Regions from separate parts of the Alteromonas sp. MmMcT2-2 genome, predicted to be linked through region 2. Evidence: predicted binding sites of a transcription regulator. Region 2 holds the regulator's gene; the other holds the start of a gene.
What was found. The regulator sigma-54, encoded in region 2, starts transcription at its own class of promoters, with help from an activator protein. The targets are predictions, from matches to a motif close to GTTGGCACGNNNNTNGNNT.
Positions count from the first base shown of each region.

Region 1 (8,243 bases), on a different contig from region 2:
GTGAATATATCTCAGCTTAAGGAATAACAAACGGCTGAAAGTCGACTTAGGCGTGTATTTAGGATTTTAAAAAAGGATATTAACTATGAGTCAGGTTAAAAAAGCGGTAATCCCTGTAGCGGGCCTTGGGACGAGAATGCTCCCAGCAACGAAAGCTATTCCAAAAGAGATGTTGCCAGTGGTTGATAAGCCATTGATCCAATACGTGGTAAGCGAATGTGTTGCTGCAGGACTAAAAGAAATTATCCTAGTAACGCACGCGAGTAAAAACAGCATTGAAAACCACTTTGATACCTCTTTTGAGCTAGAAGCCACGCTAGAAAAGCGTGTAAAACGCCAACTGTTAGAAGAAGTTCAGTCAATCTGTCCAAAAGATGTAACTATCATGCATATTCGCCAAGGCGTTGCTAATGGACTTGGTCACGCAGTACTTTGTGCTCGACCTCTGATTGGCGATGCGCCGTTTGCGGTAGTACTACCTGACGTCATTATTGATGATGCAGCAAGTAATCCTAAGAAGGATAACCTTGCAGACATGGTTGCCAAATTTAACACCAGTCGAGTAAGTCAGGTCATGGTTGAGCAGGTACCAGACGAAGATATCTCTAAATTTGGTATCGCAGACCTAGACGGCGCGGCAATTGCGCCAGGTGAGTCAGCGAAGATTCACAAAATGGTTGAGAAGCCGCCTCGCGACGAAGCACCTTCTGACCTTGCCGTTGTAGGCCGATACGTTCTGTCAGAAAAAATCTGGGATCTGTTAGAGTTCACGCCTCCAGGCGCAGGTGGTGAAGTTCAGCTTACTGATGCTATTGATGCATTGATGAAACTTGAACAAGTTGATGCTTACTACATGAAAGGTAAGAGTCACGATTGCGGTAGTAAGTTGGGTTACATGAAAGCTAACGTTGAATATGCGTTACGTCACCCATCGTTAGGCGACGAATTTAAAGAATACTTAGCTTCTGTTGTTAAATAGTCTTACTAGGGCTTGTTGATCTTTAGTGTAGATGAAAGAACAGCAGGCCTAAGGCAATTAAATAGCTTTAAACGATTAAAAATGCGCCCTTGCGGCGCATTTTTTGTGTGTGGAGCCAGCGTACCGCCTTTTCGCTTTAGTCCTTCTATCTTACCTGTACATAGCCTTCAATTTTATTAAGCATCTTTTCACCGATACCTTTCACTTGAGTTAATTGTGCGACCTCAAGAAACGGGCCTACTTCTTCACGATATTTAATAATAGCTTTCGCTTTAGATTGTCCAACGCCGGGTAGGGTAATTAATTGCTCTACGGTCGCCGAGTTTAAATCGATACGTTGTTGTTGGCTTGTACCTTCATTAGCTTGCGAATTTTCGCTATCCGCTGGTTGAGCGTGAACCGCTGGCGTTTGAATGGCTAGTGCAGATAGTACGAGTAAACCTGAGATTAATTTTTTCATCATCTTTCCTTGTATGTTGCTAAGCGCGCCATAAAGCGTTATCGGCGCAATATTTAAGTAAATGGGTTTAAGTCATGTACCAAAGCGCGCTGACTTTTGTAACCTAGATGCAAGCGGAGCAGGCCTCTTCAAAAATTTCCTGTCTTCTGTTGTGACCAAGTTACAAAGCTCAGCACACTTCAACGTGTACAAAGGAAATAATAAAGGTGAACGAGAAAAGCGGTAGTCCAGTTTTAGTACAGTTTAAAACAGGGGAGTGATTAATAGAGGCATAAAAAAAACGGGCTATTAAGCCCGTTTTGAAATAATTGAAAGGTGTAAGCTCAAACGCTTATAGGCGGTCAAGAAGCGCCTGAGTGAACTCGGTTGTACCTGCTTCACCACCAAGGTCACGTGTTGTGCGATCGCCAGACTCGATAACGTCTTTTAGTGCTGCGCGAATTTTCTCTGCTTTATCGCCCATGTTTAGGTACTCAAGCATTTGCGCTGCTGCCAAGATTACTGACGTCGGGTTAGCTAAGTTCTTACCAGCAATGTCTGGTGCAGAACCGTGAACGGCTTCGAAGATTGCACAATCTTCACCGATGTTTGCACCTGGTGCCATACCAAGACCACCAACAAGACCAGCACATAGGTCAGATAGAATGTCACCGAAAAGGTTAGTCGTAACGATAACGTCAAACTGATGCGGGTTCATCACAAGCTGCATACAGCAGTTATCAACGATCATTTCAGCTGACTCGATGTCAGGGTAACGCTCACCAACTTCACGGGCTACTTTAAGGAAAAGACCTGATGTTGACTTAAGGATGTTAGCTTTGTGAACAGCTGTTACTTTCTTACGACCTTCACGGCGCGCTAATTCATAAGCAAAAACAACGATTTTTTCAGCGCCGTCACGAGTGATCTTACTCATTGCTTCAGCTTCGTTACCGTCTTCTGATACAACTTGGCCAAGACCAGAGTACATACCTTGCGTGTTTTCACGAACGGTAATGATATCGATGTCTTCGTAACGTGCTTTTGTGCCTTTGAATGACATCACAGGACGAAGGTTTGCGTACAGTTTGAACTGCTTGCGAAGACTAACGTTGATTGAAGTAAAACCTTCACCAACGGGGGTCGTTAAAGGACCTTTAAGCGCAACTTTGTTTTTTGCGATTAGGTCTAAAGTTTCTTGAGGTAGAAGCTCGCCATGTTCTTCCAGTGCGACTAGGCCAGCATCGGCATAGTCATAGGCAAAGTCACAGCCAACCTTATCTAAAATTTTTGTGGTTGCATCGATAATGTCCGGGCCAATGCCGTCACCGCGAATGACTGTAATACGTTGCTGAGTCATGTGGAGGGATCCTCTGGTAATTCTGTTGTCAAAATCGTTAGGTTTATTCAATTTGTAGCTTGGCGTTTATGAGCCAATTTCTGCCTGCTTACTTATTATAATGGAAAATGTAGGGAAAAAGGGTTAAGCACTGCAAAAGTTGCCGTATTTTATACGATACCTGGCGCAAGTTATAGCCATTCGTAAAGATTAATTAAATAGCTGAGTACGATGTTTAGGAGTAAATGGCGTTACTGCGCAAGCGGACAGAACAAAAGCGACCCATTGGCGTTTAGTGCGTTTACCACATCATCTCGTCGAATACCTAGGATATTTAAAAGTGTTTTGATATTGATATCCTGAAGTAATGAATAAATATCCTGATTAAATAAGCACGCTTTGGCGAGAGCGAAGCTCAACACCAGAATTGCTTGTTCTTTTTGAAGTGATTTAGGAACGTCCGTGCTTACTTTACTGCATTGGTGTATAACAGCACGCCACGTTGAGCTTTGATGCCAACTTTCAGCAAGTTCAGAAGCGATTGCTAGCCAAGGCGTGTCAGATTTGACTTTGAACGCGCTATTAATGGACACAGCTTTGCTGAGGTCGACGGGTAATGCTCGTGACACTTTAAACCCTGGTAGCGTGAACAAGGGAGTACAAACAAAGGTCATAGTCAATGCGGCAGATTGCGGCGAAAACTTCGAATCGGCGAGTTGTGCGAAATAGCTTGCAAATGAACAAGCCAATAAAGTTAATTGCTTGCACATGCCCATCAGTGGAAATTGGTTTTGCGTTAGCCGTTCTAACAGAGCAAATTGAATAAGCATGTCACCCACACGTTCAATGCCGTAGGTCAAAACCGCCTGTTTAATGCTTTTAACCGGAAGCTGAAGACGGTTGTCCTGACTCGCAGTGTGCATCAAAAAGTGATTAAACGTGGGCACGCTTTCAATTTTTTCGCAAAGTTGTTCAATATCTACATCGCGCTTTTGCAGCTCATCGATAATAGTTATAAGAGCTTTAGGGGGATGCTGAATTGCGAATGTAGAAGGTAAAAATGGTGTGCCGCCATGATTTACTCTCGCAGTGGCGGTATCAGTGTAAAGAGCAACAAAGTGCTCAAACGGCATTGATAGTGAAATGGGAGAGCGTATTGACGATAGAGGCAGCCACTTTCCATCTTCATCGTCTTGACTAAGCATAAATACGTAGCCGTGATTTTGCTGAATGTCGACTAGCGCGCCCGGTACGCCGTTTGCGTAAACCTTTGCGCCAGGTAGCACACCATTAAATAGGTTGATAAGTGGTGCAATAAGGTGACGATGATGTGCTGGAAGGCGTAAAACGATCTGAGTGAAAACCTCACGATAATCTGCTTTTTTTGTTTTAGTAGCGAAAACATTTGCTAGGAGACAAAGCCTTTGAACCATATTAAGCCGAATGTCTGCAACGTAGTTAATGGGCTTGTCTGACCGAAATGCTTTTTGAAGTTTAATGATATCCAGCCAAATCGAGAGATTGTGTTTACGCAAAAAGCGAATGATATTGGCCGTTTGGTCGCTTGGTGTTCCTTTACTTGAAAGCCAGAGGGATGCGAGTAAAGACGCAAGCACATGTTGTAAATAGTGGTCGTTTAATCGGCAAAGCTTGCCAAACAGCGCCAATAATAAAAGATGTTGAGTATCTTTGGGAAGGTCATTATCGATGTGTAACGTTGCTGCAGCAAGCGCTGGATTGGCGTTTACTAAGGTCAGGATCCGTTTAGCGATTTTCAACCAATGGTTTATACGCTGCTCGACAGAAAGTTCAGTGTTACCTAACTGAACCAGGCGTTTAAGCGTGGAAATGATGTCGCTCACTCCCCATCCTTCTAACTTTTTTGGTAACTGGAGTAAGCCCCTTCACCCCATGCAATAAGTTTGTCGTTTTCAAAAAGTAACGGTGTACATTCATCTTGCGTGGTTAAGCCGTCAGCGCGCACATGTTGTGTCCTGAAAAACATAACCTGTATCGCCGTTGCTCCTTGTCGCTTAGCTTCTGTAATGTCAGGTGAGCCTAACAAAGCCAAAACCTCTTCTCTTGTACTGCCCAACTTCAACTTGGTAATTTGCACACGGTTATATTCTTCACGGTCTTTCCAATCCATATTTTCTGGCTTATCGGGATAGAACGCGATAACCATAAAAACAAACACCGCATAAAGGGCGATGCCAGCTAAAATTAGACGAATAACCTTGGTATTCATGACCGTTACTTCTCGTTTTTCTTTACTTTAATGTTAGTGTTAATCACGAGTGGGACGCATTTCCATCACGTTGAGAGAAAGCTTGATGCTTTAATGCGTAAAACAATACTCTTTAGTAGTGTAACGCAAAACGTCTGCCAAGCATAAGTAGTAAACGTAAGCAAATGCGTCTTATCACGGTTATCGGTTATTCATTACCTTATTTTTCATTCTTCACAACGTAACACGGTTCATATGCCGTCCCCGGGAGCTTCATTCGGTGCTGTTTTACAAAGGATTCTAGCAGCGTATCGACTTTTTCCATCAGTGCACTGTCACCAGTAAGTTCAAACGGACCATGTTTTTTAATTTGGGCAATACCCTCTGCTTTAACGTTTCCTGCGACAATACCCGAAAACGCTTTTCGCAAATTAGCGGCAAGGTCACTTTTGCTTTGATCCAAATGAAGCTGAAGTGCAGCCATGCTTTCATGAGTTGGAATGAAGGGTTGTTGAAAATCTTGCTCTATCTTTAACGACCAGTTGAAGCTAAAAGCGTCACCCATGGCACCTCTAAACTGCTTCACTTTTTCAAGCTGCTTCTTCATAGTGCGGGCAACTTCTTCCGGGTCGTTCACAATAATTTGATATTTTGATTGCGCTTGTGAACCAAGCGTTGCACCGACAAAGGCGTCAATAGCCTCGAAATACTCTTCGCTACCAGCAGGGCCAGTCAATATAAAAGGGAAGGGCTGCTGTGCATTTCGTTCATTCATCAAGATGCCAAGCAGGTAAAGCAGTTCTTCTGCTGTACCAACACCTCCTGGGAACACGACGATACCATGGCCCAATCTAACGAACGCTTCTAGGCGTTTTTCGATATCCGGCATGATAATGAGCTCGTTTACTATGGCATTCGGTGGCTCAGCAGCAATGATACTCGGCTCTGATATACCAATGTAACGCCCGGTTTTATGGCGCTGCTTAGCATGACCAATGGTAGCGCCTTTCATTGGGCCTTTCATTGCCCCAGGGCCGCATCCGGTACAAATATTCATATCACGTAAGCCAAGTTGATAGCCTACTTCTTTAGTGTATTTATACTCAACCTGATTTATAGAGTGGCCACCCCAGCAAACAATAGTGTTTACGCCGTCGTTACCCTCAAGTGCTTTGGCATGGCGTAGCATGTCAAAAACCATATCGGTAATGTCGTTACCTTCCGCTGGAGCGGTTTGGTGAAGAAATGCATACTTATTACCCATGTAAAGCAAGTCGCGCAGTACAGCGAAAAGATGTTCGTGTACACCACGTACGAGTTGCTCATCTACGAACGCTACCTCGGGCGGATTGACGAGCTCAATTTTTACGCCTCGTTCACGACGTATGAGCTTAATTTCAAAATTCTCATAGGGGGCGAATAGCGCTTCGAAATTGTCTTCATCAACGCCGCTGTTCAATACAGCAAGGCAGCAGTTTCTGAACATAGCGAAAAGCTCGCTATTAGTGGCATCTTGAAGGCGAGAAACTTCTACTTGCGACAGTTGGCTCATCCAGCCAACAGGGTTAAGCTGCACTTTCTTCATACTTTACTTCCTATAAGTCAGTGCTTAAATCAGTGACTACGAGATTGCGGCCGTTACGTTTCGCTTTATAAAGGTATTCATCGGCGCGCTCGAAAACCGTTTCTGTAGTATCATTTTCACCGAAACAGGTTGCGCCGAAAGAAGCGGTAATTTTTACTTTTTCTTGCTTAAATTTGAACGGCATAGCAGCGAGCTTTGTTCTAACTTCATTAAGCTTTTTATCAATATCTGCCATCTGCGTGTTAGGCAGCAGCATAACGAACTCTTCTCCCCCCCATCTGGCAACAAAATCATTTTCTGACAGGCTTTGTTTCAGAAACTTGCTCACCACTTGCAGAGTTTTGTCTCCTGCAGCGTGACCAAACCTATCGTTGATCGATTTAAAATGATCAATATCAACAACGGCAACTGCCAGAGTATCCCCACTAGATTTAAAGTGAGCATACGCTGCGTCTAATTTTTCGTTATATGCTTGTCTATTAGGAAGGCGTGTTAGCGGATCGGTTCGACTCTGCATTGCTTGCTCGGCGAGTTTCTTTTTATAAACGCTGGTTTGTTGCTGAAGCGTATCTATGCGCGACTGCATTGAAGACAGCAATGCCATTAGCGCTTCTTGGCCTTGCTGATCGTTGCTTTGCTGCTCGCTTAAGGTGCTTACAAGCTTTTCAACCCGAAACTGGGTCTGCTCTTTAAGGGCTTCTAAGGAGCTGCTTTCTGATACAGCTTCTTCTATGTGGCTAATCTCACGCTTAAGCTGTTCATTGCCCGCTTGGCGTTGCTCGAATTGGGCTTGACTCCCCTGAATGGTATTGTTTACATCGTTGCTTACTTCACCTAGCGAACGGTGTAGGCTCTGAATGACTTTCCCTGTCAGGCTAGCCTCTGACATGGCGTCTTGCACAATCATCCGCAAAATTACAACGCAGCTTTTCAGTAACTGGTCTTCATCCATGCCGTCATCGAGACGTTGCTTTATGTCATTGAGCTGAGGATCATTCGGTTTTTTCTGCGCGTATGAAGTAATCAAATGATTAAGTTCAACTAATATAGAGCGGTAGTGAGGATTGTCATCTTTAAGCGAGCGAGTGGTCGAATTTTCTTGCTTGTTCGATGGCGCCTCAACCGACCCGGTTGGTTCGAGGCCTACCATTTTCTTGTTAAGTGCAATGCGGTGAAGGGCAATGGCTTTTGCGTATAGTTTATAAATACTAAATATATCGCCCACAGGCTGATTCAATTTAATCAACTCTTGTGTTGTCAGCCCTTTCAACTCACTGTCTTGAAAAACAATTTTCTGCAGCTGTTTCATCGCATCTTCTAGCGAAGATACAGTATCAACGCTGTATTTTCTCAGAGTTATTTCTTGGTGCTGTAGAGATTTATTAAGCTTTTCAATACTGACCGCCGCTAGGCTGAAATTTGGTGTGCCAGATAGATGGCCACGCAATACCTTGAGTTCAGTATCTATTTTATCGGAGAAGCCCTCGTAAAATGCTGAGAGCTTCACAATAAACTGGCAAAGAAGCGCATTATTTTGTTTTAAAGTTTGTAGTTGTTTTGCTTCCATAATCTCGTCTTAGTTCTAATTCACTGTTACCGCCGCGGCTGTGTTAGCTTTAGGGGTGTACTTCACCGTAATATTACTGACGTGCTTGACGATGATTGGCATAAGGC
Region 1 is NZ_JAKRFA010000026.1:41,315-49,557, forward strand. It holds gene galU (UTP--glucose-1-phosphate uridylyltransferase GalU) at 86-979, shown strand; gene MHM99_RS14695 (ComEA family DNA-binding protein) at 1,125-1,439, opposite strand; gene MHM99_RS14700 (isocitrate dehydrogenase) at 1,771-2,778, opposite strand; gene MHM99_RS14705 (histidine kinase) at 3,009-4,619, opposite strand; gene MHM99_RS14710 (DUF3192 domain-containing protein) at 4,631-5,005, opposite strand; gene ppnN (nucleotide 5'-monophosphate nucleosidase PpnN) at 5,205-6,569, opposite strand; gene MHM99_RS14720 (GGDEF domain-containing protein) at 6,580-8,136, opposite strand; gene queF (NADPH-dependent 7-cyano-7-deazaguanine reductase QueF) at 8,210-8,243, opposite strand, start outside.
Region 1: MHM99_RS14710 (DUF3192 domain-containing protein) is a predicted target of sigma-54. The motif match lies at 5,129-5,147, and genes of this name have one in related genera.

Region 2 (8,243 bases):
GCTTGGCTTTGTATTGTTTCAGCAACCTAAATACACCCTTTATACAGAAAACGCGTCATCACCATGGGTGGTAACCGCTGATGAAGGTACACTATACAATAACGAGCTAATCCAGCTGGAAAACCAAGTTAATATTGAGAACCAAACTGGCGATGACTTTGTCAGAAGTATATCGACCGAGTACATTCAAATTAATTTAGAAACCAAGCAAATGACATCTGACCAACCCGTTGAAATACTGGGCACCCAATATGTCATTTTAAGTAATGGGTTTAACGCGAATTTACGCACACAAGAATACGAGCTTTTAGATCATGTACAAACCACTTATTCCCCTAGCAACTAGTTTATTGCTTGCCATCGCTAGCGGTGCGGTACACGCCAGTGAAGATGATTTTTCGCAGCCCATAAAAATAGGCTCGAACACCCAGTTTATCGACGGTAAAAATAAAACTGCGTTGTACAAAGACGACGTACTCATAACTCAAGGCTCTTTGGTTATTGAAGCTGACGAAGTGGAAGTAATTGCCACTGACGGTGGTGGTCGTGAAATATTTATTGCTAGAGGAAAGCCGGCAAGCTATTCCCAGCAATTGGAAGACGGCACGCCCGTTTCGGCAAAAGCAAATGAAATACGCTATGAAGTGGTAAACCGAACGATTTCTCTTGCCGGAAACGCAGAGTTGAAACAAGACACCAGTAAAGTACAGGGTGACAACATCACGTTCGATATGATTACCGAGCAATTGCTAGCGACTGGCGGCGCAGGTAAGGATGGTGAGGGTCGAGTGACCACAGTATTCACACCTGAGACCATTCGCAAAACTTCGTCTAAGAAAGACAAAAAAGACAACGAGGGCAATGAATAGCAATGGCAACTTTGAGCGCTAAAAATCTTGCTAAGGCTTACAAGTCACGACAGGTTGTTCGAGATGTAAGTCTGTCTGTCTCAACGGGTCAAATTGTTGGTCTTCTTGGCCCAAATGGCGCTGGTAAGACCACCACATTCTACATGATTGTTGGTTTAGTGAATCTGGATAAAGGCAAGATTGAAATCGACAACAATGAGCTAACTCATCAGCCCATGCACGAGCGCGCACGCCGCGGAATTGGCTACCTACCGCAGGAAGCCTCTATTTTCAGAAAGCTCACAGTGCATGAAAATATCATGGCCATTTTGCAAACCCGTAAAGATTTAAATTCACAACAGCAAGAAGAAGAAGCAGATGCGCTACTTGATGAATTTAATATTAACCATATACGTAATAGTACGGGGATGAGTTTGTCAGGGGGCGAACGCCGTCGCGTTGAGATTGCCCGCGCTCTGGCAGCAAAACCGCAATTTATTTTGTTAGACGAACCATTTGCTGGTGTTGATCCAATATCAGTTAATGATATAAAGAAGATAATACAACATCTTCGCGATAGGGGTATTGGAATCCTTATCACGGACCATAACGTACGAGAGACATTGGATGTTTGTGAAAAGGCGTACATTGTGAGTCATGGCGAGCTTATTGCGCAAGGAACGGCGGAACAGGTTTTAAGTAATCAAAAAGTAAGGGATGTATACCTAGGCGAACAATTCAGGCTATAGTTAATGTAACCGAATTGTCATTTTTCAGTTTCGCTCTGGTATATTCAATTTAGAGCATTTAAATAAGACGTAGATGAAACCATCTTTACAGCTAAAATTTAGCCAACAACTTACCATGACACCACAGCTTCAGCAGGCCATTAAACTGCTGCAGCTTTCTACACTTGATCTTCAACAAGAGATCCAAGAAGCGCTCGATTCTAATCCGCTATTAGAAGTTGAAGAAGGTAACGACGAGCCGCAACTAGAAAAGAACAATATCGACAACGATGACAGCGGCTCTGAGGCCACTGCTTCTGCATCTAGTGACACACTAGAAGCCGGCGATGCACTTGAGAAAAACGATCTTCCCGATGAGCTGCCAATCGACAGCACATGGGACGAATACTACTCTGCTTCATCTTCGCCAGCTCCAGGTCCATCCAATGACGACGAGCAAATCTTCCAAGGTGAGACTACTGAAGATATTCAAGAGCACCTTCTTTGGCAAATGCGCCTTACCCATTTCTCGGATACCGATCGCGCAATCGCTACAGCAATCATCGACTCTATTGACGAGTCAGGTTATTTAACCGTTACCCTTGATGATATTTTAGAAGCGGTTAACGATGATGATATGGAAGAGCCGATTGAAATGGACGAAATAGAATGTGTGCTAAAGCGCATTCAGATGTTCGACCCTATTGGTTCTGGCTCACGCTCTCCACAAGAATGTTTGATGGTGCAATTGCGTCAATTTTCAGAAGACACACCGTGGCTTGCTGAAGCGAAGCAACTGATTGAAGAGTACTCTGACTTACTGAGCAGCAAAGACTATCGTACGCTTATGCGTAAAAGCCGATTGAAAGAAGATCAGCTACGCGAGGCAATGCGTTTACTGCAAACCTTGAATCCTCGCCCAGGTAGTGCTTTAGTTACTAAAGAGCCTGAGTACGTTATTCCTGATGTCTCAGTAACCAAGAAAAATGGCCGTTGGGTGGTTGAGCTGAACCCCGACAGTCTGCCTAAGTTAAGCGTAAATCAACAATACGCTGCAATGAGTCGCCGTGCCAAGAATAGTAGCGATTCACAGTTCATCCGCTCACACATGCAAGAGGCTAAGTGGTTCATAAAGAGCCTTGAATCTCGTAACGAAACCTTAATGAAGGTTGCAAACTGCATTGTGCAGCAGCAAATGGGCTTTTTTGAGCACGGCCCGGAAATGATGAAACCAATGGTGCTAAATGATGTCGCAGAAATGGTAGATATGCACGAATCCACTATTTCGCGAGTGACAACGCAAAAGTACATGCATACGCCACGTGGAATCTTCGAATTGAAGTATTTCTTCTCAAGCCATGTTGCAACAGAGTCTGGTGGTGAATGTTCATCTACAGCGATTCGTGCATTGATCAAGAAATTAGTGGCCGCAGAAAAGCCTAGCAAGCCGCTAAGTGATAGCAAGATTGCTTCATTGTTGGCCGAACAAGGCATTAAAGTTGCCCGGCGAACAATAGCAAAGTACCGGGAATCGTTGTCGATCCCGCCGTCGAACCAACGCAAAAGCCTTATTTAATCGGGCTTAATAATATAAGGAAGACGAAATATGCAAATCAACCTTACTGGTCATCATGTCGAAATCACCGACTCTTTGCGTAATTATGTCGATACGAAGTTCAGCAAACTTGAACGTCACTTTGATCACATTTCTAATGTGCATGTCATCCTGAACGTTGAAAAATTAAATCAAAAAGCCGAAGCGACCGTTCATTTAAGTGGCGCTGAAGTATTCGCATCCTCAGAAAATACCGACATGTATGCGGCGATTGACAGCATGGTTGATAAACTCGACCGGCAGGTAATCAAGCATAAGGAAAAACTGAAAAAACATTAGTAGTTAATTAAGCATGGATATACAAGCCATCGTAAGTCTGGACCGCACCGAGTGTGCGGTTCAGTGTAATAGTAAAAAGCGAATTCTTGAGATCATCGCTGATATCGCTGCCAAGCAAAACGAGAACATTGATCAGGCAACGGTACTCAACAGTTTGATGGCTCGAGAGCGTATGGGTAGTACAGGCATAGGCAATGGTATCGCCCTGCCCCACGGACGCCTGCCGGGCCTTGAGAAAGTGATTGCCATTGTTGTAACCAGCACGCCAGCAATCGACTTTGACGCCCTTGACGAGAAACCCGTAGACATCTTTTTTGCGCTACTCGTTCCCGAGGAACAGACCGAAGGACACCTTCAAACGCTGGCCACCGTGGCTGGTAAACTAAGCGACAAAGAAACGATTAAAGCAATACGTCGCGCAACGACAAGCGACGATATTCTATCTGCATTAAGTTAAACATTAAGCGCCTATTAACCGTTTAGTAGGCGCCTAATTCAACAACGCGTATGTGATAAAACCAGAATATTAGGGAGAAAGTAGGTGAAGCTGATAATAATCAGTGGTCGTTCGGGGTCTGGTAAGTCTGTCGCACTTCGCGCATTGGAAGATTTAGGTTATTACTGTGTTGATAATATCCCGGTAAACTTACTTCCCACCTTAACCCATACAGTTGTTGACGAGTACGATCAGGTTGCGGTAAGTATCGATGTGAGAAACTTACCTAAAAATCCTGACGATTTGGTAGAAATTCTAGACTACCTGCCTTCTTCGTGGTCGATGACCATTGTTTACATTGACGCGAGCGATGATGTACTAGTTAAGCGCTTCAGTGAAACCCGCCGCCTTCACCCTCTCGCCAAGCTTAATAAGTCGCTTTCAGAAGCCATTAAAGCCGAGTCTGCCCTACTTGCTCCTATTACAGAACGCGCAGATTTATATTTAGACACTGATAAGCTTACCATTCACCAACTGGCAGAGTTAATTCGAGAGCGTATCTTGGGTAAGAAAAGCTCACGCCTTGTGCTTGTGTTCGAGTCGTTTGGCTTTAAGCACGGTATTCCTAAAGATGCGGATTACGTTTTTGATGCCCGCTTTTTACCTAACCCCCACTGGGAGCCCGACCTTAAACATCTGACCGGATTAGATGCACCAGTAGAAGTATTTTTGGGGTCGCAGCCTGTAGTGACCAAGTTCATTTGGCAAATTCAGAATTTAATAACGACATGGCTGCCTCATTTAGAGCGCAATAACAGAAGTTATGTAACCGTAGCGATTGGCTGTACTGGTGGCCAACACCGTTCGGTTTATATCGCACAGACCCTGTCGAAAACCTTCAGTGAAATACACCCTGATGTACAAATTCGCCATAGAGAGCTGAATCAGTAATGACTATTCAAAAAACGCTAACTATCGTCAATAAGTTAGGGTTGCATGCAAGAGCGGCGACCCAACTGGTTAAACTGGCTAATCAATTCGACGCTAAAATCATCTTAAAAAAAGGCGATAAAGAAGCAGACGCAAGCAGTGTATTGGGATTAATGATGCTTGAAAGCCATCAAGGTGAACAGGTAGACGTGATTGTGGACGGCAGTGATGCTGTTGATGCACTTGCAGCTATTGAAGAGCTTATTGAGGGCAGATTTAACGAAGACGAATAGTCTTACTTGCCCAATCCATTGACCAATTAATCAACACTTAGCGCAGTTATCTTAAAATCCTGCGCAAAACCTACGCAATTATCATGACAGACTCATCATAATTGCGATATTCTACGCCCACTTAGGCTCTATGGCCTGCATTGTTCATCTTTTAGCTTGTAGGAATAACGCCTTATGGCAGAAGCGCTTGTTTCTAAATACGTACAAACTCAGTTACGCGCACTCAACGCTGCGTTGACCAACGGTCAATTCGTATCTGTACGTAAGCTTCTGCTTGAATTACCACCTTCAGACGTCGCCCACATTCTTGAATCTAGCCCTAGCAGAACCCGTGACGAATTATGGGAGCTCATTGATGGTGACTTTCACGGCGACATTTTAGAAGAACTGTCTGACGATGTTCGAAACGGTATCATTACAAAAATGCTTCCCGCTAATGTGGTTGACGCACTTGAAGAGATGGATACCGATGACTTAGCAGAGACGCTAAGCAGCCTTCCCGAGCCAGTATTGGCCGATATTCTAGATTCGATGGATGCACAAGATCGCGTGCGCGCAGAGCAAGCGCTGTCTTACGGTGAGGAAACCGCTGGTTTCATCATGAACACCGATACCATCACTTTACGTCCAGATGTGACCATTGACGTGGTTCTGCGCTATATCCGCTTAAAAGGTGAGCTACCTGAGAATACGGATACGTTTTACGTGGTAAACCGAACTGACAACCTTGTTGGTATTGTTCCGGTTACCCGTTTACTCACCGCAGATACCGACGATAAAGTGTCTGACGTTATGGACGAGGAATCTGAAGCGATTCCTGTGAATATGCCAGACGACGAAGTGGCAAGCCTGTTCGAGCGATACAATTGGCTTTCAGCACCTGTTGTAGATGAAAACCATCGCTTAGTGGGCCGAATTACCATTGATGACGTGGTTGATATTATTCGTGAGGACGCCGAGCACTCGATGATGAGTATGGCGGGTCTTGATGACGACGAAGATACCTTTGCACCCGTTATGCAAAGTACCAAACGGCGCTCGGTGTGGCTGGCAGTAAACTTAGTGACGGCGCTAATGGCTGCGATGGTGAGTGATCTATTTGAAGCAACGCTAAGCCAACTGGCTGTGTTAGCGATTTTAAATACCATTGTCCCTAGTATGGGCGGTGTAGCGGGTAATCAGACGCTAACACTAGTTATTCGAGGTATGGCACTAGGCCATGTTAACGCGAGTAACTCACGATGGCTTATCAGTAAAGAAATATCCATCGGCTTTTTAAACGGTGCCATTTGGGCGGTGCTTATTGCCTCTGTCATCGCGTTATGGAAACAAGATTACATGCTGGGCGTAATTATTGCCTTTGCCATGATGGTAAACATGATTGCGGCTGCTTTAGCGGGTGCGACCTTACCTATGATCATGAAGCGTCTTAAGATAGACCCTGCCCTAGCTGGCAGTGTTATCTTAACTACGATAACCGATGTAGTGGGTATTTTTGCTTTCTTAGGTACTGCGACGCTGTTTCTAATTTAAGTTAATTTTGAACTCTTATGCCTGATAGGGCATGGGTGAGCTCAACAACACTCATGCAATAAGCGCTTTCGCTATATATCCATTGACGTTCAACTTGTAACCCACACCCCAGACGGTTTCTACTAGCTGTCCACCATTTTCAATGCTGTTGATTTTATCAAGCTTAGTGCGTAACCGATTTATATGGGTATTCACCGTGTGCTCGTAGCCTTCGTGGTTATAGCCCCACACCTCACTGAGCAATTGATTGCGAGAAAAAACTTGGTTTGGATGACGACAAAAATAATCCAGTAGCGCAAACTCCCTAGCCGTTAATGTTAGCACTTGGCCATTTAGGGTTACGCTATGAAATCGCTGGTCGATTTTAAGGGGTCCTATTTCGATGCGCTCTTCACTACCTTGAGATGGTCTTAAATGTTCTTGGCTAGGCATACTTCTGCGCATATGGGAGCGAATACGGGCAATAAACATGCGTGCATCAAATGGCCCTGATAGATAATCATCTACGCCTACTTCATAGTAGTTTGCTTCATCTACCTCTTCGTCGGCCACATCGTCTGTCATCGCGTCACTTTCCACTGCCATCACCCAACTTTCTGGGTTCGTATCAACAAGGCCTTTTATACGATTAAGACAGATAATATTTCCATGCGACTCAACAATAACGAGCGAATAATGCTGCGCCTTAAGCAACGACTCTGCGGATTGAAAATTAGAGACTGCGTCGTAAAGAAAGCTATGCTTACTTAAGCATTGCGATATGTTCTGTTGAAACTTATTTCCACTGTAGATGATAAGGATCATATCTCGCTCCTAATTCGCCAATAAAAAACAAGACCAGTGCGTTCGTGGTTTTCTTTCACAGTGATTACAATTTTTTTATAAAAAATATAAATTCAGAATTTATAACAGCACTGTTATTTATTGAGACGGATCTGTGTGCGTTTTGTGAAAGTTCTGTGATGAATTGGACATTTTACTGCCCTAAATTTTTATGCGATTTAAGCCATAAATAAGGACAATAAAATGAAATTCACTAAACTTGCTAGCGCAACGCTTTTGTCGCTAGCAGCAGTATCAGTAAGCCAAGCTGTCACTTTAGACATTGAAATTACCAACCTGACTCAGGCGCAGAGTTTTACGCCGCGCTTAGTCATAGCTCACGATGACACCGTCGATGCCTTTGAAGTTGGGCAACCTGCGTCGTCAGCTTTAGCGTGGTTAGCTGAAGCTGGTGTTATTGACGACGAACAAAATGCTGATTCAAGCGGCGCAAACTTTGAAGCGTTACTCGGCCCTGTTGATACCGACAATGGTTCAAATACGTGGCACCGTTTTGGCTGACTTCTCGCACCGAAAGCTACGTTAAGCTATCCTTTCGATACTATGGACAAGCCATATCTTTCGCTACTTTCCATGCTAATACCTACTAACGACGCTTTTGTTGGTATGGACAGTATTGAAATTCCAACCGAGCCGGGCACCTACACGTATTACCTTAATGCATACGATGCCGGTACTGAGCTTAACGATGAACTAAATAGTGCCCGTACAGATGTTGTTGAAGCTGGGACCGGAAAT
Region 2 is NZ_JAKRFA010000008.1:69,152-77,394, forward strand. It holds gene lptC (LPS export ABC transporter periplasmic protein LptC) at 1-346, shown strand, start outside; gene lptA (lipopolysaccharide transport periplasmic protein LptA) at 315-869, shown strand; gene lptB (LPS export ABC transporter ATP-binding protein) at 872-1,597, shown strand; gene MHM99_RS06940 (RNA polymerase factor sigma-54) at 1,671-3,152, shown strand; gene hpf (ribosome hibernation promoting factor) at 3,183-3,470, shown strand; gene ptsN (PTS IIA-like nitrogen regulatory protein PtsN) at 3,484-3,927, shown strand; gene rapZ (RNase adapter RapZ) at 4,012-4,857, shown strand; gene MHM99_RS06960 (HPr family phosphocarrier protein) at 4,857-5,129, shown strand; gene mgtE (magnesium transporter) at 5,304-6,662, shown strand; gene MHM99_RS06970 (response regulator transcription factor) at 6,714-7,466, opposite strand; partial or broken gene MHM99_RS06975 (spondin domain-containing protein) at 7,689-8,243, shown strand, end outside.